DNA from 4 places in the Halomonas sp. BN3-1 genome. Region 2 is predicted to be linked to each of the others. Evidence: predicted binding sites of a transcription regulator. Region 2 holds the regulator's gene; each other region holds the start of a gene.
The links. Region 2 encodes sigma-54, which starts transcription at its own class of promoters, with help from an activator protein. Its sites were predicted from a motif close to TGGCACNNNNNTTGCTNT; they were not measured.
Positions count from the first base shown of each region.

Region 1: a site for sigma-54 is predicted at 2,892-2,909, ahead of speB (agmatinase). Genes of this name have one in related genera too.
Region 3: a site for sigma-54 is predicted at 3,659-3,676, ahead of C9F12_RS11240 (hydrogenase small subunit). Genes of this name have one in related genera too.
Region 4: a site for sigma-54 is predicted at 1,827-1,844, ahead of C9F12_RS21185 (ANTAR domain-containing protein). Genes of this name have one in related genera too.

Region 1 covers NZ_PYVV01000009.1:143,450-149,370, reverse strand. Annotated here, with positions in the region: gene C9F12_RS13825 (mechanosensitive ion channel family protein) at 1-532, shown strand, start outside; gene C9F12_RS13820 (DUF805 domain-containing protein) at 693-1,208, shown strand; gene C9F12_RS13815 (sigma 54-interacting transcriptional regulator) at 1,239-2,741, opposite strand; gene speB (agmatinase) at 2,973-3,923, shown strand; gene C9F12_RS13805 (YjiH family protein) at 4,016-5,401, shown strand; gene C9F12_RS13800 (HD domain-containing protein) at 5,415-5,921, shown strand, end outside.
Region 2 covers NZ_PYVV01000001.1:155,679-161,599, forward strand. Annotated here, with positions in the region: gene rapZ (RNase adapter RapZ) at 1-459, opposite strand, end outside; gene ptsN (PTS IIA-like nitrogen regulatory protein PtsN) at 513-998, opposite strand; gene raiA (ribosome-associated translation inhibitor RaiA) at 1,004-1,312, opposite strand; gene C9F12_RS00710 (RNA polymerase factor sigma-54) at 1,472-2,884, opposite strand; gene lptB (LPS export ABC transporter ATP-binding protein) at 3,166-3,891, opposite strand; gene lptA (lipopolysaccharide transport periplasmic protein LptA) at 3,891-4,421, opposite strand; gene lptC (LPS export ABC transporter periplasmic protein LptC) at 4,434-5,009, opposite strand; gene C9F12_RS00730 (HAD hydrolase family protein) at 5,006-5,572, opposite strand; gene C9F12_RS00735 (KpsF/GutQ family sugar-phosphate isomerase) at 5,605-5,921, opposite strand, start outside.
Region 3 covers NZ_PYVV01000007.1:71,959-77,879, forward strand. Annotated here, with positions in the region: gene C9F12_RS11225 (carboxy terminal-processing peptidase) at 1-1,656, opposite strand, end outside; gene C9F12_RS11230 (M18 family aminopeptidase) at 1,830-3,161, shown strand; tRNA gene C9F12_RS11235 (tRNA-Met) at 3,328-3,404, opposite strand; gene C9F12_RS22550 (hypothetical protein) at 3,410-3,556, shown strand; gene C9F12_RS11240 (hydrogenase small subunit) at 3,832-4,926, shown strand; gene C9F12_RS11245 (nickel-dependent hydrogenase large subunit) at 4,926-5,921, shown strand, end outside.
Region 4 covers NZ_PYVV01000021.1:33,120-39,040, forward strand. Annotated here, with positions in the region: gene C9F12_RS21180 (CmpA/NrtA family ABC transporter substrate-binding protein) at 53-1,147, opposite strand; gene C9F12_RS21185 (ANTAR domain-containing protein) at 1,144-1,743, opposite strand; gene C9F12_RS21190 (nitrate reductase) at 2,456-5,287, shown strand; gene cobA (uroporphyrinogen-III C-methyltransferase) at 5,250-5,921, shown strand, end outside.

The DNA of each region.
Region 1 (5,921 bases), on a different contig from region 2:
GCGAGAACCCTTCCAGATCGGCGACCACATCGCCCTGGAGGCCAACGACGTGGAAGGTCAGGTAGAGCAGATCACGGTGCGCGACAGCCGTATCCGCCGCACCGACGGCCAGATGATCGTGGTGCCCAACGCCCTGCTGTTCCAGCAGCCGGTCATCGTCCGCACCAACCGCGATATCCGGCGCACATCCATCATCGTTGGCGTCGCCTACGACGAGGACGTGGACCAGGCTCGCGAGATCATCCAGGGCGCGGTCGCCGAGGTGGACTCGGTGCGCAGCGACGTACGTGCGGTGCAGGTCTTCGCCAAGGCCTTCGGCGCCAGTTCCATCGACTTCGAGGTGGCCTGGTGGACCGGGTCCCGCCCCGTCGACATCCGCGCTTCCCGCGATCAGGTGGTGGCATCCATCAAGCGCGCGCTCGATGAGGCCAATATCGAGATTCCCTTCCCCTACCGCACTCTGGTGTTCAAGGACCAGGCAGAGGCCGAACGCTTCCATCCTTCGGAAGCAGGTCGCCCACCAGACTTATGAACCAGCACTGTTTACGCGGTTCGTACTAGAAACTACGTGATCGCCTATCTAGACCAAGAGAGAAAATGGGTAGGATTCAAGTCGGAAGGACGCAGCTTATCGAACCAGTCTCCCTCAACTGCACACCGGCATCACGCTGGATCTACAGGACGAGATACCGATGCATCGCCCTACTGCTCCCGGATTTCCCGACCCTGTCGCCCCCGGTCACTCATCGCCCCAGGCCTTCGAGCTCAGGCGAGTGCTGCCGGGCTACTGGTTCGACAGCCTGGCGGGGCGCGAGAGTCGTCTCGACTTCTGTCTCAACGCTACCCTGGCGCTATCGTTCTACTATGCCGCCCTGTGGGCGACCACCATCACCGCCCCCGCCCTCGAGGACGCATTGACGATCAAGGCAGGCTTGCTGGGGATCTGGTGGGTTGTCATCAGCCTTCAGCCCTTGGTGCTGCACGGCACTCGTCGCCTGCACGACCTGGGCCAGGCGGGCTTGTGGAGCCTGATGCTGCTGGTCCCCGGCGCCAACCTGCTGCTGACGGTGGTACTCGCCATGCAGCCCGGGGAGTCCAGCGACACCGAGCACGACGAACGGGGCTCCACCAGCGGTGCAGTATTGGTGCTGAAGCCACTGCTGATCCTGGCCACCTGGGTCGGGTTCTTTTACGTCTTCCGTCAGTAGGTGCCGCAAAGCTCGGCCCTTCATCACCGGTCACCCGATCCGCAACCCATGCTGCTTGAGCTTGCGCACCACGCTTGGCTGGCTGATGCCCAGGTGTTCGGCGATGGCGTAGGTGGTGGGAAGGGTACGGCAACAGTCGGCAAGGATCTCACGCTCGCGCCGGGCCAGGGCGGCCTTCAGGCTCTCGCCCCGGGCAAGCGGCAGCTCGGGTCGAGCTGCACCTGGAGCGGATAGTGTCGCGGGTGACGTAGCGCCATCAGCCAGCGCAGCGGAGGCTCCGGTGACAGACGCCGCCGTCTGCTGCGCTTCACGCTGCTGCCCGCCGAGCTGCCCTACCGAGGCCCCCGTGGACGGCACCAGCAGATCGCCCTGGATGACATCGTCACTGGATAACCAGGCCCTTTCCAGAGTGTTTTCCAACTCACGCACATTGCCCGGCCAATCCCAGCCCATCAGCGCCTGCCACACGTCTCGCGCCAGCATCTTGTCGCGTCCATAACGCCGATTGAGGCGCTTTAGCTGGCGCTCGACCAGGCCGGGAATATCCTCGCGACGCTCGCGCAGGGGCGGCAGGGTGACAGGAATCACGTTCAGCCGGTAGTACAGATCCAGGCGAAACAGGCCCTGCTCGACCCGTGCCGACAGATCCTGATTGGTGGCCACCACCAGGCGAAAGTCGACCCGTCGCGGGGCCCTGTCCCCAAGCCGGGTAATACTGCCATCCTGGATGGTCTTCAGCAGCTTGGTCTGCACCGCCAGGGGCAACTCGCCGATCTCGTCGAGAAACAGGGTGCCGCCCTCGGCCTGCTCGATCAGCCCCTTGCGGCCCCCCGGCGCGGCGCCGGAAAACGCGCCCTTTTCATGGCCGAACATCTCCGATTCAAACAGGCTTTCGGGGATGGCGGCGCAGTTGACGTCGATAAAGGGGCCATCGCGGCGAGAACTCCAACGGTGCAGCTGGCGGGCGAAAGCGGTCTTGCCCACCCCGGACTCGCCCAGCATCAAGACCGTGGCGTCGGTGGGCGCGACCCGCTTGAGCAGCAGCGCCACCTCGCGCATCAGCTGGCTTTTCACCTCCAGGTCATCGAGCTCGGCCTCGAGTGCTTCGCTGTCGCTCTCCAGCGCATGCCCCCGGCGCAGGTGCTCGCTAAAGCGGCGCTGCAACAGCGCGTACTCCTGCTGCAGCAGCTGCAGATCGGTCAAGTCCATGGAGCGGCTGACCACCGCCACCAGCCGCTCACCCTCGAATACCGGATGGGCCTGGGCGATGACCCGGCGTCCGGTGCCGGTGCGCTGGACCAGCTGGGCCGGCCGCCCGCTGCGAATGACCTCCAGGCTGACCGACGGGGTCAGCACGCCATCGGCCTCGAGCCGCTGCACGCTGGTGGCGCAGAGCTCTTCGCAGGACATGCCGTAGACCGCCGCCGCCCCAGGACTGACGTCGCGGATACGACCGTCCGGCGCGACGATGAAGAAGTGGTCGTGGGCGGTATCGATGATGGTCTTGAGAATCTTGGTGTCGTCGTCGCTCATCCAGCGATCCATAAATGCATCATTGATTCAGAAGTGTATCACGATGCGTCGAGATCGTGATTCACTTCTGGATCACTTCTATCACCACAGCAGACCATCCCTTGGAATCTCTGCACCTCTATTACATCTTTAGTATAAATGCTCAAAAGATGGCACGGCGTCTGCATCACTCACAACAACCGTCAGGCCCAGGGCCGCGACCGTCCCCATCCACGATGCCAGGAGTTCCCTGTGAGCGACTTCAATCAACCTCTCGGCGGCAACGAGATGCCGCGCTTCGGTGGCCCTGCCACCATGATGCGTCTGCCCACCCAGACCAGCGCCGAGGGTCTGGACGCCGCCTTTATCGGCATTCCCATGGACATCGGCACCTCCAACCGCCCGGGCACCCGACTGGGGCCGCGCCAGATCCGCGACGAATCGCGCATGCTGCGCCCCTACAATATGGCCACCCGTGCTGCACCCTTCGACAGCCTGCAGGTGGCGGACATCGGCGACGTGCCGATCAACACCTTCAACCTGCCGAAGAACCTGGACATCATCAGCCGCTTCTACGACGACGTCCTGTCCCACGATTGCGTGCCGCTGACCCTGGGCGGTGACCACACCCTGACCTGGCCGATCCTGCGCGCCATCGCCAAGAAGCATGGCCCGGTCGGGCTGATCCATATCGACGCCCACGCCGACGTCAACGAGCACATGTTCGGTGAAGAGGTGGCCCACGGCTGCCCGTTCCGCCGTGCCCAGGAAGAAGGGCTGCTGGACGCCAACCGGGTCGTCCAGATCGGCCTGCGCGGCACCGGCTACGCCGCCGAGGACTTCGACTGGTGTCGCCAGCAGGGCTTCCGCGTGGTCCAGGCTGAACAGTGCTGGCACAAGTCTCTCGAGCCGCTGATGGCCGAGGTGCGCGAGCAGATGGGCGATGGCCCGGTGTACATCTCGTTCGACATCGATGGCCTGGACCCGTCGGTGGCGCCCGGCACCGGCACGGTGGAAATGGGCGGCCTGACCTCGGCCCAGGGCCTGGAGATCGTGCGCGGCGCCCAGGGGCTCAATATCGTCGGCGGCGACCTGGTCGAAGTCTCCCCGCCCTACGACCCCAGCGGCAACACCGCCCTGATGGGCGCCACCCTGCTCTATGAAATGCTGTGCGTGCTCCCCGGAGTCGCGCGCCGCGACTGAATCCTCACAGGGCCAGGGAGTGGCCCTGGCGACAGCCAACGAGGCGCCCGCGTCAGGGCGCCGACCATTACAACAGCAAAGAGTGATCGCCCATGTCCTCCCACCTGCATTCTGCCGACAAGATCACGACCGACGGGGGCAAGCTAAGCACCCATGGTCTGATCAAGTTCCTCGTCCCGTCGTTGATCGGCATCCTGCTGTTCCTGGTGCCCTTCTCGGTCGGTGATACCATCAACATCGGCATGGGTCTGGCCGCCGACTGGCTCAAGGCCACCCTCGGCGACGCCCTGCCCGCCATCGCCACCGTAGTGCTCACCCTGTCCATCGTGCTGACCCTGGTGGTCAAGCTGACCAAACCAGGCTGGGCCCGCCAGGGCGCGATGAAGGAGCTGTTCGACATCGCCCCGCTGTGGGTGGTGATGCGCGCCCTCGGCGCCGCCTTCGCGCTGATGACCTACTTCCAGGTCGGCCCGGAGATGGTCACCGCCTCCTTCACCGGCGGGGTGATGCTCAATGACCTGGCGCCGGTGCTGCTGACCTTCTTCTTTTTTGCCGCCATCCTGCTGCCCTTCCTGGTGGACTTCGGCTTCATGGAGTTCATCGGCTCCATGGTGCGCACGCCCTTTCGCAAGATCTTCGGGCTGCCCGGGCGCAGCGCCATCGACGCCACCGCCTCCTGGATGGGCTCCGGCACCGTCGGCGTACTGATCACCACCCAGCAATACGAGCAGGGCTTCTACAACGCCCGCGAGGCCTCGGCCATCGCCACCAACTTCTCGATCGTGTCGATCGCCTTCGCCCTGCTGGTGACCAGCTTCATCGGCATCAACCACCTGTTCGTGCCGTTCTACCTGACCGTGGTGGTCGCCGGCCTGGTCGCCGCCGTCATCGTGCCGCGCCTGCCGCCGCTGTCACGCAAGGCCAACACCTACTACGAGCCGGTGGGCTGCCAGATCCAGGAAGAAAACACCGGCAACCAGAGCCTGTTGCGCTACAGCCTGGGCATCGCCGTGGCCCGCGCCGAGACCGCCCCGGGCCCGCTCAAGCTCGCCCGTCTGGCGCTGTTCAACGTCGCCGACATCTTCTTCGGGCTGCTGCCGCTGGTCATCGCCATCGGTACCGTGGCGCTGGTACTGGCCGAGTTCACTCCGCTGTTCACCTGGCTGTCCATGCCGATGGTGCCGGTGCTCGAGTGGATGGGTCTGCCCGAGGCCGAGGCCGCCGCGCCGGCGACCCTGGTGGGCTTCGCCGACATGTTCCTGCCGGCGGTACTGGCCAGCGATATCGAGAGCGAACTGACCCGCTTCGTCATCGCCTGTCTGTCACTGACCCAGTTGATCTACATGTCAGAGATCGGCGCCCTGCTGCTGAAGTCACGGATCCCGCTCAAGCTGTGGGAACTGGTGGTGATCTTCCTGCTGCGCACCGCCATCACCCTGCCCATCATCGTGGTCATGGCCCACTGGCTGGTGGGTTGATCGGGAGGCCGACATGACAGACCCAAACGATGCTCACGCCGTCGGCAAGGCGGCCTTCACCCGCATCGACCAAAGCACGGCAGAAGACTGGGCGGTGATCGCCGCCCACGACGCCGACTACCTGGCCGGCCTCGCCGACAGCGTACTGGACACCCTCGCCCGGCTGGGCGAGGGCCACCAGCCCTACCAGATCACCCGGCTGGAGCACTGCCTGCAGAGCGCGACCCGGGCCGAGCGTGCCGGCGCCGACGAAGAGATGATCGTCGCCGCCCTGGTCCACGACATCGGCGACGAACTGGCGCTTTTCGATCACGCCGCCTTCGCTGCCTCGATCCTGCGCCCCTTCGTCAGCGAGAAGACCCACTGGATCGTCCAGCATCACGACGTCTTCCAGGGTCACTACTACTGGGACAAGGTCGGCGGCGACAAGGACGCCCGCGAGCGGTTCCGCGGCCATCCCTGGTTCGACGACTGCGAAGCCTTCTGTCGTGACTGGGACTGCCCGTCCTTCGACCCCGCC
Region 2 (5,921 bases):
TTCGGCGATGCGCGAACGCAGTTCGTGCACCGACAGGCGAGAGCTGTCGATGACCAGATCGGCCAGGTCTCGAATACCCGAAAGGGCCTTCTGTTCGGACTCGATGGCTTCCGCCAGGGTCATGTCGCTATCACGGGTCAGGGGGTGACGGCGCCGCGTGTGGGAATAACGCTCGAGCAGAATTCGCGCATCACTGGTCAGGTAGACCACCTGGCAGTCGATCGGACTCTGCTTGAGGGACGCCAGCTGGGCGGGGAAGCGTTCCAGTGCCTCAGGCAGGTTGCGGGCGTCGACGCTGACGGCGATACGGCGGGAATGACCGTTTTCCAGCTCGTCCACCAGGGCGCCCAGCAAGGTCGCGGGAAGGTTGTCGATGGCGTAGAACCCCAGGTCCTCCAGGGCTTGAAGGGCCACGGACTTTCCCGAGCCGGAGCGACCACTGATGATCACGAGCTGCATGTCCTGTCTCCTTGGGCAGGCGTCCATTGCTGATGGCCTAGGCAAGGCCGCGATCAGGAGGGAGTGTCGTCCCCTGGCGCCTGTTGGCGGATGGCTTCCTGCAGGCGCTCGTGAAGCTCGCGCTGGGAGCTGGCGTGGCGCAGACGGTGACGTGTGTCGGCGTCGTTCATGACGCCGGCGACCTGGCCGAGCAGGGCGAGATGGGCGTCGTCGGCCTCTTCCGGTACCAGCAGTACGAACACCAGATCGACGGGCTCACCATCGATGGCATCGAAGTCGACAGGTTCCGCGAGTTTGAGGAAGCCGGAGATGGGCGCCTTGCAGTGGGGGTTGCGGGCATGGGGAATGGCGACGCCATTGCCTATGCCGGTACTGCCCAGGCGCTCACGTCCGATCAGCCGACTGAAGACCTCCTGGCTGTCCAGGCTCGGGGTGTTCTGCGCAATGAAGGTGCTGAAAAACTCCAGCACCCTCTTCTTGCTGCCTCCCGGGACATCGAACAATGTGCGCTCGGGAGGGAGAATGGCTTCCAATGTCATGAGAGTCAGCGAATTCCGGCGCCTTGGGCGCGGGCTTGGGATTTTTCCTTGTGCTTGACCAGCTGGCGGTCCAGCTTGTCGGCAAGGGCGTCGATAGCAGCATACATGTCGCCGTCCTGCGCTTCGGCATGCAGGTCGGCACCGGCGGCGTGAAGGGTGCAGGCGGCCAGCTGGCGTTCCTTTTCCACCGAGAGGGTCACCTGGACGTTGGTGATGTTGTCGTAGTGGCGCTCCACACGGGTGAGCTTCTCTTGTACGTAGTCACGCAGGGGATCGGTCAATTCGACGTGGTGGCCGGTGATGTTGACTTGCATGACAGGCTCCTTGCTCTTTCGGGTGGTGGCTTGATTGTAACCCTTTTTCCGATCCTGCAAACCCCCTCGACGCTACGCAGAAAGACGCAGATGTCATGCGAAATTTCAAGTGCTTGCGCTTTCCCGATAACTAGGCTAGCGACGCCGCAGCGCAAGGCCTCAGCGCAGTCGCTTGCGCTCGCTGGAAGACGGAATATTCATGGCTTCCCGGTACTTTGCCACGGTGCGTCTGGCGACATTGACGCCGTCTTCCGCCAGCAATTCCACCAGTTTGCTGTCCGACAGAGGTTTGCGGGCAGGTTCCTTTTGAATCAACGATTTGATCATGGCGCGGATGGCGGTACTGGAATGGGCGTCGCCATCCTGGCCGACCTGGCTCGAGAAAAAATACTTCAACTCGAACACGCCGCGAGGCGTGTGCACGAACTTCTGGGTGGTCACGCGGGAGATGGTGGACTCGTGCATCTCCACCTTGTCTGCGATATCGGCCAGCACCAACGGTTTCATGGCCGCTTCTCCCTGCTCGAGGAAGTCGATCTGACGCACCATGATTTCCCGGCCGACCTTCAGTAAGGTGTCGTTGCGGCTGGACAGACTCTTGATCAGCCAGCGCGCCTCCTGCAGGTGGTCCTTGAGGAACTGGTTGTCCTGGCTCTTGTCCGCGCGCCGAATCAGTGCAGCGTAGTCGGGCTGGATGCGCAGTCGGGGCATTGCATCCGGGTTGAGTTCAACGCGCCAGCCCTCTTCGGTGTGGCGTACCACCAGGTCGGGTATGACGTAGTCGTTATCGCTGTCACCGAACTGGCTGCCGGGACGTGGGTCGAGGCTCCGGATCAGCTCGATGACGCTGTCGAGTTGGTCGTCATCGAGTCCTAGTCGGCGCTTCAGCAGACGTCGGTCGCCGCTGGCCAGCGCCTCGAGAAACTGTCTTACCAGTCGTCCGGCCTGGGGCAGCAGGACGGTATCGCGAGGCAGGCTATCCAGTTGCAGCATCAGACACTCGCGCAGGTCGCGGGCGAACACTCCGGTCGGTTCGAACTGTTGCAGCCGAACCAGCACCGCCTCCACCTTGGCGAGGGGAGGGGGGCGACGACCGTCTTGCTCGAGCCCCTGGGCAATGTCATCCAGTGTCTGCTCGAGATAGCCGTCGGCGTTGACCGCGTCGAGCAGGCTCTCGGCGATCAGGCGCTCCTGGTCGCTGACGTCGAGCATCGCCAGTTGCCAGCTCAGGTGGCTGTGCAGTGACTGGGAGCTTGCCTGGCGCTCGAAATCCGGCGCCTCGCCACTGCCGGCGGGGGTGGTGCCCAGGTCCTGGTAGGTGTCGGACCAGTCGCTGTCCACACTGAGTTCCGAGGGAATCTGATCCGCCCAGTCATCTTCCACGGCTTCCCTGGTCTGCTGTTCGCCGAACTCGTCCTCGAGTTCGAGCATGGGGTTGGCCTCCAGCGCCTGCTGGACCTCCTGGCGCAGGTCCAGGGTCGAAAGCTGCAGCAGGCCGATCGCCTGTTGCAGTTGCGGGGTCATGGTCAGCTGGGTACCGATGCGCAGCTGCAGTGACGCCTTGAGGGCCATGGGTCGGGATCCACCAGTGTTGTCGAAAGGCTTTACCCTAACGACGAGTCATCAGACATGCAAGCATCTTGCCAAGTTGGTGTTTTTTGACCTGTGGGAGGGAGTGTAAAGGTCGATGTGGAACAACTTGGTAGGGGGGAGGTGCTTCTTTCGAGGGAGGCCCTGTGTGCAAGGTGAGGCCGACCCTTTCGGGGCCGGCGGTTGGATGCTGATGCTGGCAAGTGTTGCGGCCGCTTGATGCGACTGCGACTGCGACTGCGGCTGTCGGGCGGCCCTGCGGTCTAGAGGCGGAAGTTCTCGCCCAGGTAGACCTCCTTGACGCGCTGGTTGGCGAGGATGGACTCGGCGCTGCCCTCGGCGATGATCTGGCCGTCGCCGACGATGTAGGCACGATCGCAGATATCGAGGGTCTCGCGCACGTTGTGATCGGTGATCAGGACGCCGATATCGCGGGCCTTGAGTTGACGAATGATGGACTTGATCTCGCCCACCGAGATCGGGTCGACCCCGGCGAAGGGTTCATCGAGCAGGATAAAGGCCGGCTCGGTGGCCAGGGCGCGAGCGATCTCGACCCGGCGCCGCTCCCCGCCGGACAGGCTCATGCCGGGGTTGTCACGAATATGGCTGACGTGGAAATCCTCGAGGAGTTGCTCGAGACGTGCTTCTCGGCCCTCGCGGTCGAGGTCCTTGCGGGTCTCGAGGATCGCCATGATGTTGTCGGCCACCGACAGCTTGCGAAAGATCGAAGCCTCCTGAGGCAGGTAGCCGATACCGGCCAGCGCGCGCTGGTGCATGGCCGCGCGGCTCAGGTCCCGATCATCGATGCTGATGCTGCCGGCGTCGGCTCTGACCAGGCCGACGATCATGTAGAAGGAGGTGGTCTTGCCGGCCCCGTTGGGGCCCAGCAGACCGACGATGCTGCCCTGCTCGATCGACAGGCTGATGTCCTGGACGACGCGACGCTTCTTGTAGCTCTTGGCCAGATGGCGAGCGTGGAGAGTCTTCATCAGTTTCCTTGGCTTTCCGGCTCGAGGGTCATGCGAATGCGCTGTTCGCCCTGGACGCCCTGGGCGCTGGAGCGGGCCTGGACCACGCGGCGATCGAGGAAGTACTCCAGATAGGCACCGTCGAAGGTGTCATTGGCCTTGTGCAGCTCAGCCTGGTCGATCAGCTCCATGCGGCGTTCGGCCACGTGGTAGATCACCTTGCGGCCCCAGCCCTTGACCACCGGTTCTTCCGGGGATGGCTTCTGCTCGAGGTAGGCACGTGAGCCGGTCGCGGTCGCCAGTGACAGTTGTCCCTGGTCGTTGCGCTGGATCTCGACGCGTTCGCCGGTGAGGATCATGCTGCCTTGCACAATGCGCACGTCGCCGGTATAGACCGCGGTACCGGCGCGATCATCGAGATCCAGCTGGTCGGCCTCCACCTGAATCGGTGCGCTGCGATCACTTTCCAGCGCCAGGACACTGCTGCCGGTGGCGCCGGCGGCCAGGCCAAGGGCCAGGGCAAGCAGGAGGGCGGGACTTGGACGCATCATGGAAGGGGCTCCTTATTGAGGCTCTGGCGGATGATGACCGGTGACATTGTCGGTCAGGCGAGCGGTATTGTCATGGATCCAGGCGTCGAAGCGCTCCCCTTGCATCTGTTGAGGGGGTTGGCGTAGGACGGCTGGCGTTTCGCTCCAGACATGGCCACTGTCGCTGTCGTAGACCAATACCTCTGTATCAAGCTGCCAACGCTCCGCGGGGGCCTCGAGATGGGCGTCGCCCGACAGGGTCAGGGGGTTGCCGTCCGGACCCAGTTCACCGTTGTCGGCGTCGGCGATCCACTCTCGGCCGCTGTCGTCGATCAGCGCAAGGTCCGGCTGGTCCACCCGGGTGATGTCGTCGAGCGGTGTGTGCACAAGGCGTGGCGTATCGATGCGCTGATGGGGGGTGCCCTGGGCATCGAAGCGGGTCAGGCGGGCATCCACCAGGTAGTAGTCGGGCTCGCCGGCCTTGTCATTGGGTACCAGGTCGGGGACGTTGCTCTCGCGGGGGTCGAGCAACGTCAGGCCGCCACCGAGTACCAGCAGCAGGATGACCAGCCAGAAGCGAAAGCCTGGACGCAGTGCGCTCAGTTTCATGTCAGCGGTCCGTTGCTCAGGTAGCTGTCGATGATATCGTCGAGGCGGCCCTGGGCCATCAGCAGGGTGTCGGTGATCTCGCGCACCGCGCCATGTCCGCCGGCAACCTGGGTGACCCAGTCGGCGTGCTGACGAAGGTAGCAGGGGGCGCCTGGCACGGTGATGCCGACCGCACTGCGATGGATGCAGGGCAGATCCGGCAGGTCATCGCCGCAGTAGGCGACCTGGTCGAGGGTCAGGCCCAGCGAATCGCACAGCGATTCAAGGGCGGGCAGCTTGCGCTCGACCCCTTGCTGTACGTGCTCGATGCCGAGTGCTCTGGCTCTCTGGGTGACCATGGGGGAGCTGCGCCCGGTGATCAGGGCCACCTGGATGCCGGCGCGCTTGGCCAGCTTGAGGCCGTGGCCATCCAGGGTGTTGAACGCCTTCAACTCGGAGCCGTCGGCGTGGAAGTACAGTCGACCATCGGTCAGTACGCCGTCCACGTCCAGCGCCAGCAGCTTGATGTGGCGCAGGCGCTCCACCAGATCCGGCGCGAGGGAGGCGAGAAGCTCGTGAGACATGACGGCGTTCCTTGTAAAGGGATAAATGAGGCTCAGATGACACCGGCGGCCAGCAGGTCGTGCATATGCAGTGCACCGACTGGGCGCTGCTCGTCATCGACCACCGCCAGGGCGGTGATCCGGCCTTCTTCCATCAGCTTGACCGCCTCCGCCGCCAGGGTGGCGGGGCCGATGCGTCGCCCGGGGGTGGTCATCACGTCATCCACGGTAAGCGAGCTGAAGTCCTGATGGCGATCCAGGGTGCGGCGCAGGTCGCCGTCGGTATAGACCCCGGCCAGGGTGCCGTCGGGGGACACCACGCAGGTAAAGCCAAGGCCCTGGCGGGTGATCTCGAGCAGGGCGTCGCGCA
Region 3 (5,921 bases), on a different contig from region 2:
GCGGACGGTGTCCCAGGGCAGGGCGTTGTCCAGCGCACTCTCGCCGATGATCTCGGGGTCGAGCAGGCTCGGGTACATGATGTCCGGCTTCACGCCGCGGTTCTGGGTGCTCTCGCCAGAGATGCGGTAGAACTTGGCGCGGGTCAGCTTGATCTGGCCGTAGCTCAGGTCGTTGAGGGTCTGCACCGTGCCCTTGCCGAAGGTGTTGGAGCCGACGATCAGGCCGCGACCGTAGTCCTGGATGGCACCGGCGAAGATCTCTGAGGCCGAGGCGGACAGGCGGTTGACCAGCACCACCAGCGGGCCGTCATACAGGGTGCCGCTGTCGGTGTCGCCGTACAGGCTGATGCGGCCACGGGCGTCACGTACCTGCACGGTGGGGCCACGGTCGATGAACAGGCCGATCATCGAGTTGGCTTCCTGCAGCGCGCCGCCGCCGTTGTTGCGCAGGTCCAGCACGATGCCCTCAACGCCTTCGGCCTTGAGCTTCTCGACCTCGGCGGCAACGTCACGGGTGGTGGAGCGGTAGTTTTCCTCGCCGGCCTGCCAGGCGTCGAAGTCGACGTAGAAGGCGGGCACCTCGATCACGCCGACCTTGTGCACGCCGTCTTCGCGCTGGATCTCGATGACCTCGCTGCTGGCCGCCTGATCCTCGAGCTTGACGGTGTCACGGGTGATGTCGACCACGGTGGAGCGGGTCATGTCCACGGCTTCGCCGGGCACCACCTCGAGGCGTACCTCGGAGCCCTTGGGCCCACGAATCAGTTCGACCACGTCGTCCAGGCGCATGCCGACCACGTTGACGATGTCTTCGCCTTCCTGGCCGACGCCGATGATGCGGTCGGCGGGCTTGAGCGCGCCGTCCTTCTCGGCCGGGCCACCGGGCACCAGGCTCGCGACCTTGACGTACTCGCCGTCGGCCTGGAGCAGGGCACCGATGCCTTCGAGCGAGAGGCGCATCTGGATGTCGAAGGACTCGCCCTGGCGCGGCGACAGGTATTCGGTGTGGGGGTCCACGGTGCCGGTGGCGGCGGCCATGATCAGCCCGAACACGTCCTCGGCGTTGGTCTGCTCGAGGCGATGCTTCTGGGTCTCGTAGCGCTCGCGCAGGGTGTCGATGACCTCGTCGTCTTCCTGGCCGCTTATCGACAGCGTCAGGGCGGCGTTGGCCAGGCGCTTGCGCCACAAGTCGTCTAGGCTCGCCTGGGAGGCGGCCCAGGCGGCATCCTCGCGGTCGAGTTCGAGGCGGCCTTCGCCGTTGAAGCTCATGTCGAGGTGGTCGATCTCGTCTAGCATCCACGTAAGACGCGCCTCGGCACGATCGTGGTAGCGCTCGTAGAGGTCGTAGGCCCGCTCCAGGGAGCCTTCGAGCATTGCCTCGTCCATGCCGGTACGCAGATCAGCGAACTCATCCACGTCGTCCTGCACGAAGTAGGCACGCTGGCCGTCCAGCACGTCCAGATAACGCTGGAAGGCGCGGTTGGACCATTGGTCGTCCAGCCTCACGTCCGCGTAGTGGCCGTAGCGTAGTGATTCGGCCACCTCCATGGCCGCCTGACGCTGGTCGTCGCCGGGCGTGGGAGTAGCCAGCGCCGTAGGGGCCGCGATCAGCAGGGACAGCGCCAGGGCGCGACCCGCAGACTCAATCAGGCTCATCAATGAAGCACTCCAGGATTCGTGTACACTCGTCGGTCTGACACCGACTCGGTCGGCGGGTCCCTTGGACCGGATTCGCATTGTAGCAGCTTGATGTCAATCCTTGACCCTTGCCGTTGTGCGACATTTAGGGTCAATCCTTGAACCACACTATCATGCAACAGAGGACGCCCATGTCACAGGAGTGCTTGCCAAAGGATGATGCCGGATGCGCCAAAAGGCTCAGTCGGCTGCTTGAGTTTCTTCACCGTTCCCCCAGCCCTTGGCACGCCACCGCGAACATGGCTCAGCGGCTCGAGGACGCCGGCTACCGTCGTCTGTTGGAGACCGATAGCTGGGATTTGGTTCCCGGTGACCGCTTCTACGTGACCCGCAACGATTCTTCGATTATCGCTGTCAACCTGCCGAAGGGCCAGCCGGTCACCAGTCTGCGCATGGTCGGCGCCCATACCGACAGCCCCAATCTCAGGCTGAAGACCCACGCCGGCCAGACGTCTGCGGGCTGGCTGCAGCTTGGCGTGCAGGTCTACGGCGGGGCACTGCTCGCGCCCTGGTTCGACCGTGACCTGGGCCTGGCCGGGCGTCTACATGTCCGTCACGCCGATGGGCGGGTCGAGGGCGTGCTGCTCAACGTTGCCGAGGCCATCGCCATCATCCCGAGCCTGGCCATCCACCTGGATCGGGAAGCCAACGACGGCAAGGCGATGAATGCCCAGACCCAGATGGCGCCGGTGGTGCTGCAGGGCGGCAAGGACGACGACCTCGATCGCCTGCTGCTGGCCTGGCTGGAACAGGAGCACGGTCTGACCGGGGTGAAGGTGCTGGACTTCGAGCTGGGCTTCTATGACCTGCAGCCGCCGTCGCTGGTGGGCGTGGGCAAGGAGCTGATCGCCAGCGCCCGCCTGGACAACCTGCTGTCCTGCTTTATTGGCCTGGAAGCGATGCTCGACGCCGACGGCGAACAGGGCATGGTGCTGGTCGCCAATGACCACGAAGAGGTGGGTAGCGCCAGCGCCTGTGGCGCCCAGGGCCCGTTCCTCGCCGACGTGCTCAAGCGGGTGAATGGCCAGGTCGGCGAGGGCACCGAGGAAGGCTATATCCGCCTGATCCAGTCCTCGCGGATGATCTCCTGCGACAACGCCCATGCACTGCATCCGAACTTCAAGGACAAGCACGACGCCCAGCACGGCCCGAGTCTCAACGCAGGCCCGGTGATCAAGACCAACGCCAACCAGCGCTACGCCACCAACAGCGCCACGGCGGCGATGTTCCGTGACCTGTGCGAGAAGGTAGAGGTGCCGGTGCAGACCTTTATTACCCGGGCGGACATGGGCTGCGGCAGCACCATCGGCCCCATCACCGCAACCGAGCTTGGCGTGCCGACGCTGGACGTGGGGGTGCCCCAGTGGGCGATGCACTCTATCCGCGAGACCGCCGGCAGCCAGGACGTGGAACACCTGACCCGTGCGCTGACGGCCTTCTTCAACAGCGCCGAACTGGTGTAGGTCCAGCGCTCGCAGCACGCTTGCTGAAAGACTGAAACGACGATAACAGAGCGCCTGGCGGGCCACCGCCAGGCGCTCTGTTTTTTCTGCGTCGGTGTTGAACCGTTGCATAGGAAGGCACAACGAAAAGGCCCATCGATCGGTGATCGACGGGCCTTTCGGTATCTGGTGGCTACGCCCTGACTCGAACAGGGGACCCCATCATTATGAGTGATGTGCTCTAACCAACTGAGCTACGTAGCCTTTGGATGGCGCAGTATTCTACGGATTGCCGGCTTGTTGTCAAGCACCTGGGCTACGGTGATGGCGCCGATGCCGGCCTTGGTGATGGCCCCGGGGACGGCGACGCCAGCGCAGCGCGCTGGAAAGCCGGCTACCACCTGTGTGCCGTGTAGCGCGAGTTCTGTGCTGGCGTGACGGAGGCCGCTGGAAAGGGCGCTACCGCCATGTGGTCGTCAAGTGCGCCAACTATTTGAAAAGACGTACTCCCAGCAATCTGGCACGGGCCTTGCCCTGTAGTTGAGGGAAACAACAACAGGCGATCTGGATGGCTTTTCGTGCAGGCCTCGTGTCGGCTTCTGGCCTTGGCTGTAATGAGGGCAGGCCGCCTCCAGATCAGGGGATCACGCCGGTGGCGAGATCCAGGACCACGACAGGGGAGTCGTTGCCGATGGAGCCCATCGAAACCTTCTACGACGTGATGCGGCGACAGGGGGTCACGCGTCGCTCATTTCTGAAGTTCTGTTCACTCACGGCGGCGGCGCTGGGGCTCGGGCCTGCCTACACCGCCAAAATCGCCCACGCCATGGAGACCAAGCCGCGCACGCCGGTGATCTGGGTACACGGGCTCGAGTGCACCTGCTGCTCGGAGTCGTTCATCCGCTCCGCCCATCCGCTGGTCAAGGACGTGGTGCTGTCGATGATCTCGCTGGACTACGACGACACCCTGATGGCGGCGGCGGGGCACCAGGCCGAGGCCGCCCTGGCCGACACCATCGAGCGCTACAAGGGCAACTACATCCTGGCGGTGGAGGGCAACCCGCCGCTCAATGAGGACGGCATGTTCTGCATCGTCGGTGGGCGGCCCTTCGTCGACCAGCTGCGCGAGACCGCCGATCACGCCAAGGCGGTGATCTCTTGGGGCTCCTGTGCAAGCCACGGCTGTGTCCAGGCGGCGCGCCCCAACCCCACCCGGGCGACTCCGGTGCACAAGGTCATCACCGACAAGCCGATCATCAAGGTACCGGGCTGCCCGCCGATCGCCGAGGTCATGACCGGGGTCATCACCTATATGCTGACCTTCGATCGGCTGCCGGAGCTCGACCGCACCGGCCGGCCCAAGATGTTCTATTCCCAGCGCATCCACGACAAGTGCTACCGCCGGCCACACTTCGACGCCGGCCAGTTCGTCGAGTCCTTCGATGACGAGGGCGCCCGTCGCGGCTACTGCCTGTACAAGGTGGGCTGCAAGGGCCCGACCACCTACAACGCCTGTTCGACCATCCGCTGGAACGAGGGCGTGAGCTTCCCGATCCAGGCCGGCCACGGCTGTATCGGCTGCTCCGAAGACGGCTTCTGGGACAAGGGCTCCTGGTACGCCCGGCTGCAGGACGTGCACCAGTTCGGCATCGAGGCCAACGCCGACCAGATCGGCGGCGTTGTAGCCACCGGGGTGGGCGGTGCGGTGGCGGTCCACGCTGCCGTCAGCGCCTTGAAACGGGCGCAGATCAAGCGCCAGTCGTCAGCCAACAGGGAGGAAGCCTGATGACGCAGATCAACACCCCTAACGGGTTCAATCTGGACAGAAGCGGACGGCGTATCGTCGTCGACCCGGTGACCCGCATCGAGGGGCATATGCGCTGCGAGGTCAACGTGGATGACAACAACATCATCCGCAACGCGGTGTCCACCGGCACCATGTGGCGCGGGCTCGAGGTCATCCTCAAGGGCCGTGACCCGCGCGACGCCTGGGCCTTTGTCGAGCGTATCTGCGGCGTCTGCACCGGCTGTCATGCGCTGGCCTCGGTGCGCGCGGTAGAGGACGCTCTCGACATCCGCATCCCGCGCAACGCCCACCTGATTCGCGAGATGATGGCCAAGGTGCTGCAGTGGCACGATCACGTGGTGCACTTCTACCACCTGCACGCGCTGGACTGGGTCAACCCGGTCAACGCGCTGCGGGCCGACCCGCGGGCGACCTCGCAACTGCAGCAGTTGACCGGCCCCAACCATCCGCTGTCGTCGCCGGGCTATTTTCGCGACGTCCAGAATCGCCTGAAGACCTTTATCGAGTCGGGGCAGCTTGGGCTTTTCAAGAACGGCTACTGGGACAACCCCGCCTATCGGCTGTCGCCGGAGGCGGACCTGATGGCGACCGCTCACTATCTCGAGGCGCTGGACCTGCAGAAGGAGATCGTCAAGGTCCACACCGTGTTCGGCGGCAAGAACCCCCACCCCAACTACATGGTCGGAGGGGTGCCCTGTGCCATCAATATCGACGGCGATCTGGCGGCCGGGGCGCCACTCAACATGGAGCGGCTCAACTTCGTGCGCGCGCGCATGGAGGAAGCCTTCGCCTTCTCCAGGAACGTCTACATCCCCGACGTCATCGCCATTGCGAGCTTCTACAAGGGCTGGTTGTACGGCGGGGGCCTGTCCGCCACCAACGTGATGGACTACGGCGACTACTCCAAGGTCAACTACGACAAGTCCACCGACCAGCTCAAGGGCGGCGCCATCCTCGGCGGCAACTGGAACGAG
Region 4 (5,921 bases), on a different contig from region 2:
AGCCTGTTGGTGCAGGCCCTGGCGGCGGGCTGCAGCACCGATCAGGCAGGGTTCAGGGCGTGTCGGCACCGTACTGGTGCGTGGCGGCGTCGTAATGCACAGCGCTGTAGCACTCCTCCAGGGTGGCGGTGTCGAGCTGTCGCCCGCGAGCCTCGAGCAGCGGCGACAACCGCTGGATCAACCCCTCGAAATCGGCCGTCAGGGGACGCAGTCGCTCACCGATGCAGGGGTAGCCCGGGGCGGCTTCCAGCGGCAGTTCGTCGAGATGGCCTACGGCTTCATCGAGGTAGGGGGGCAGTGCCAGCCAGGCCAGGGTCTGGCGTCTGGCCTCAGGTGCCTTGTCCAGCCACAGGGCGGCGGCCTGGAGGGCGCGCAGCAGCGCGGACAGGGTATTCGGGTAGCGCCGCGCCCAGGAGGCAGTCACCCCCAGCACCTTCTCGGGATGCGCCGGCATCAGTTCCGCGCCGCTGGCCACCACTCGACCCACCTGACGATGCTGGGCCAGGCTGCCCCAGGGCTCGCCGACGCAGAAGCCATCGATCTCGCCTTCGCGCAGGGCGTCCACCATGCGCGGGGGCGGCAGCGCGACCAGTTCGACCTCGCGGTCGACGTCGATGTCGCCGCGGGCCAGCCAGTCACGCAGCAACAGGTGCTGGCAGGAGTAGGGGTAGACCATGGCCAGGCGTGGCCGGGTGCCTTCTTTCAGCGAGGCCTTGAAGCGTCGGGCCAGTTCGCTGGCCGCGCCGAAGGCGTCGGGCTCCCCGTTGTCGACCGAAGCGCCAACCGCATCGGCCAGGCGGCGAGACAGCACCAGCGTATTGCCCTGGCGGCTCAGCACCGCGGCGGCCAGGGTGTCACAAGGCGCGCGGGACAACCCCTGGCTCATGGCCAGCGGCATCGGCGCCAGCATCTGGGCGCCGTCAAGCAGGCCGGCGGCGACCTTGTCGCGCAGGGTGGACCAGGCGTTCTCGCGTGACAGGCTGACCTCGACTCCCTGGGCGGCGAAGAAGCCGCCTTCCCGGGCGATGATCAACAGCGCAGCATCCAGCAGTGGCACGAATCCCAGAGTCAGGCTGGCGAGCTCGGGTGGATGCGGCGCGCCAGTTCTGGACGTGCTGGCCGCGTCAGAAGACAGCGATGGACTCATGATCCCTTCTCCAGTGGCTTGAGGATGTCGATGACGTTCTGGGCGACCTGGGCGATGCGCTGGCCGCGGTCCATGGCCAGCTTGCGCAGCATGCGGTATGCCTGTTCCTCATCGCAGCTCTGATGCTTCATCAACAGGCCCTTGGCCTGTTCGATGCGCTTGCGGTCGGCGAGCTGATTGCGTGCCTTGTCGAGGTCGCGGCGCATTCCCTGAAAGGCTTCGAAGCGGGCGATGGCGACATCGATGACCGCCTTGACGCGGTTGGCCGCCAGACCGTCCACCACATAGGCGCTGACGCCGGCCTTCACCGCCGCCTTGAGCGATTCGGGGTCATGCTGGTCGGCGAAGAACACCACCGGTCGAGGGTTCTCCCGCTGCAGCAGCGCCATGCTCTCCAGGGTGTCCCGGTCCGGCGATTCCATGTCGATGATGACCACGTCGGGCTGATGCTGCTGCACCATGTCGTTGAGGCTGGCCGGGCTTGACAGTCGGCAGACCACCTGGTGTCCGTCCAGCGCAAGCGCCTCTTCGACCATGGCGGCGCGCACTATCTCGTCGTCGACCAACAGGACCTTCAAGGTGTCGTGTTCGGGCATGGGCGTGGCTCGATGATGCTGTCGCTCGATAGAGCTCGAGTCGACATGATGAGGGGTGCACCTTGGGTGCCTCTGCACCTGTCAGCGCAAAAGGCGTTCCATTTTCGATCTTGTCGTTTCCTGTCAGGGAGATAACCCCCTGCAAAGCCACCGCCCTGCCCCCGCAGATATGCCGGGCAGGCGCTCGCGCACCGAAAGGGTGCGTAAACGGTGGCCTCCATCGTTCGTTGTGGTGCGAGCCTGGGGTCCGTCAGTCGTCTTCTCGCCGCCATCGCCTGGGTAAACGGCAGAAAAAAACGTCGTGGCTTCAATTGGCTGGCACCAGCATTCCACACTGCAAGGGGCGATTGTGGTGTTCTGGCACAGGGTTTGCTTTGGTTACTGGCAAAGCTAGTGCCGTTGGTGGTGCCATGGGCATCACTAAGCCGGGCCAGATCGCTAGGCCGAGCCAGGAAGGGTCCCGACGCTGGTGGCGGCGTGGGCCGGTTCGACAACTCGTCCGCAACGGGCGCTAGCACACACGAAATCCAGCGCGGGATTTCATCCGGCAACGACGCCCATCTCCTCGAGCCTTGCTCGACGGGATGGGCGTCGTGCGTTTGGACCGCAGCAAGGCCCGACCGATCAAGGCCCGGCCGCTAGCGGAGCGATGATCTGCCGATGAGATGCCGCCGATATGCCAGAGCAGCAAGATGGCCGACAGGAGAGCGCGATGACCCGGACGGATAGCGACAGCACGGAGATCGACAGCGGTGTGGGCGGCGAGGCCACAGGCACCACCTGTCCCTACTGCGGGGTCGGCTGCGGCGTCGAGCTACGTCGCGATGGCGAGGCGGTTACCCTCAAGGGCGATCGGGATCACCCGGCCAACTTCGGTCGCCTGTGCGTCAAGGGCTCGGCCCTGGCGGAGACTCTGGGCGGCCAGGGGCGCTTGACGCGACCCAGGGTGGACGGTCGCGAGACCGACTGGGACAGCGCGCTGGACGCCGTCGCCGAGCGTCTGGGAGCGATTGCCGAGGGTAGCGGCCCACAGGCCATTGCCGGCTACCTGTCCGGGCAGCTATTGACCGAGGACTACTACGTCGCCAACAAGCTGTTCAAGGGATTTCTCGGGACACCGCACCTGGATACCAACTCGCGGCTGTGCATGGCGTCGGCGGTGGCAGCCTACAAGCGCACCCTGGGCGCCGACGCCGTCCCCTGCAACTACGAGGACCTGGAAGAGGCCGAACTGGTGGTGCTGGTGGGGTCCAATCTGGCCTGGAACCATCCGGTGCTGTATCAGCGGCTGCGTCTGGCCAAGACCCGCAATCCGCTGATGCGGGTCGTGGTCATCGATCCTCGGGTCACCGATAGCTGCGAGATCGCCGATCTGTACCTGGGGCTGCGTCCCGGCAGCGATGCTTTGCTGTTCAATGGCCTGCTGGCCTGGATGGCCCGTCGCCAACGGCTCGATGAGGTCTATCTGAAGCGCCATGTGGACGGCGCCGAAGAGACGATTGCCGCCGCCCTGGACGAGGCGTCGGACATCGAGGCGGTGGCGGCGGCCTGCGATCTCGACGCCGAGCGCCTCGAGACCTTCTACTACTGGTTTGCCACCCAGCTGCACGTGGTCACGCTTTACTCTCAGGGCGTGAACCAGTCGACCAGCGGCACCGACAAGTGCCAGGCCATCCTCAACTGCCACCTGGCCGGCGGCAAGATTGGCCTGCCCGGCGCCGGCCCCTTTTCCATCACCGGCCAGCCCAACGCCATGGGCGGGCGCGAGGTCGGTGGGCTGGCCAACCAGCTGGCCGCCCATATGGACTATCACACCCCGGGCGCCATCGAACGGCTGACCCGCTTCTGGTCGACCGAGGCGCTGGTGCCGACACTGCCCCGGGAGCCCGGCCACAAGGCGGTCGAACTGTTTCAGGCCGTCGAGCGCGGCGACATCCAGGCGCTGTGGATCATGGCCACCAACCCTCTGGTGAGCCTGCCGGATGCCGACCGGGTGCGCCGCGCCATCGAGCGCTGTCCGCTGGTGATCGTGTCGGAATGCATGGCCGACACCGACCTGGTGGAACTTGCCGATATCGTGTTGCCGGCCAGCGGCTGGTCGGAAAAGGACGGTACCGTCACCAACTCCGAGCGGCGTATCTCGCGCCAGCGCGGTCTCCTGCCGCCGCCGGGCGAGGCCCGCCACGACTGGTGGATCCTGTGCCGGGTGGCCGAGCGCCTGGGCTTCGGCGAGGCCTTCGCCTATGACCACCCCAGCGAGATCTTCGACGAGCATGCGCGCTTGTCGGGCCTCGACAACCAGGGACGGCGGGCCTTCGATATTTCCGGGCTGGCGGGGCTGTCCCGGGTCGAGTACGACGATCTCGCACCGATCCAGTGGCCGGTGACGGCAAGCGCACCACGAGGCACCGCGCGGCTGTTCGAAAACGGCCGCTTCTACACCGAGAGTGGCCGGGCACGGCTGTGGCCGGTGAGCGCGCGGGCGCCGCGCCAGGCGCCTGACGCCGACTATCCGCTGCGGCTGAATTCGGGGCGGGTGCGCGATCAGTGGCACACCATGACCCGTACCGCCAGGGCCAGCCGACTGATGAATCACCGCTCCGAGCCCTTCGTCGAGGTCCATCGGGATGACGCCGAGGCCCTGGGGCTGTGTGACCAGGGGCTCGCCAGGATCCGCTCGCGCAGCGGCGAGATGCGCGCCCGCGTCAGGGTCTCTGCCGCCCAGCGCCGTGGGGAAGTGTTCGTGCCCATCCACTGGACACCGCGCTTCAGTCACTCGCCGCTGGCGGGGAGCCTGTTCGCCCCGGACGTTGATCCGCTTTCTGGCCAGCCGGAGACCAAGCATGGCGCGGTGGCGGTCACGCCGCTGCAGCACGCCTGGGAGGCGACCCTGGTGGTTTCCCGGGCACTGGCCCAGCAGGGACCACCCGAGGGTTCGGGCCTGGCGGCCCGGGTGGTCGAGGGGACGAACTACTGGACGCGGGTCCCGCTGGCCTCGGCGGAGCGATGGCAACTGGCCGGTGAGCCGATCGAGCCAGGGGGTGTTGAGAAAGGGAGCGTCGAGAAAGCGGGCGTCGAACGCGACTGGCTCGACTGGGCCGCACGCCAGTTGCCGGGGGAGCTGGGCCCGGTGGCCCAGGACCCGGCCAGTGGTCGCTGGCGCCTGGCGGGGTTCGAGCAAGGACGCCTGTGCTGGTGGCTGATGGTTGGCCCGGTCAGCGAACTGCCGGGGCTTGGCTGGCTGTGCGAGCGCTTCGACGAGGCCGCACGTGGCGAGGCCATGGGTCAGCAGCATCGGCGGCGAGTGCTGGCGGCCTGTCATGACGGCGCCGCTGACCAGGGGCCGATCGTGTGCAGTTGCCATCAGGTGGGGCGCACCCCGATCCAGCGGGCGATTCGTGCCGGCGACGACAGCGTCGAGGCGCTCGGCGCGCGGCTGGCCTGTGGCACCCAGTGCGGCAGTTGTATTCCCGAATTGAAGAGTCTGGTGGAAGAGGAGAAGAGCCGTGGTCGCATCGAGCGTGCACAACCCCAGTCGGCCTAGAGACCGGCTGGGTCACCTTGTTGAAGCGGGGACGACGCCTTGGCTGGCACGTCGTCTGGACGGGTTGTCGATGCTGCTGGGGCGACTGGCAGGGCAAAGCCAGCATTGGGCCGACCGGCTGGCCTCCCGGTCCGCTGCCAGCGGCGCTGGCCATCGGTCAGGCGGCGCTGTTGGCCGGGTCGCGCTGGTGGGGGCGGGCAGCGGTGCGGGTGAACTGCTGACGCTCAAGGCGCTGGATCGGATCGAACACGCCGACGCGGTGGTCTACGACCGCCTGGTGGGGCCCGAGGTGCTGGCGATGATTCCGGCCGGTGTCGAGCGCCACTATGTCGGCAAGGCCAGGGGCCACCACAGCGTCGATCAGGCGCAGATCGGCACCCTGCTGGTGGCGCTGGCGCGCCAGGGCAAGGCGGTGGTGCGCCTCAAGGGCGGCGATCCGGGCATCTTCGGGCGCCTCGGGGAAGAACTCGACGCCCTCGACGAGGCCGGCATTGCGCGTGAGATCGTGCCCGGCATCTCGGCGGCGGCCAGCGCCTGCGCCGCCATGGGGATTCCGCTGACCGATCGCGGCCACGCCCAGAGCCTTCGCCTGATCACCGCCCAGCAGTGTCGCGAGGGGGGCGAGCCGGACTGG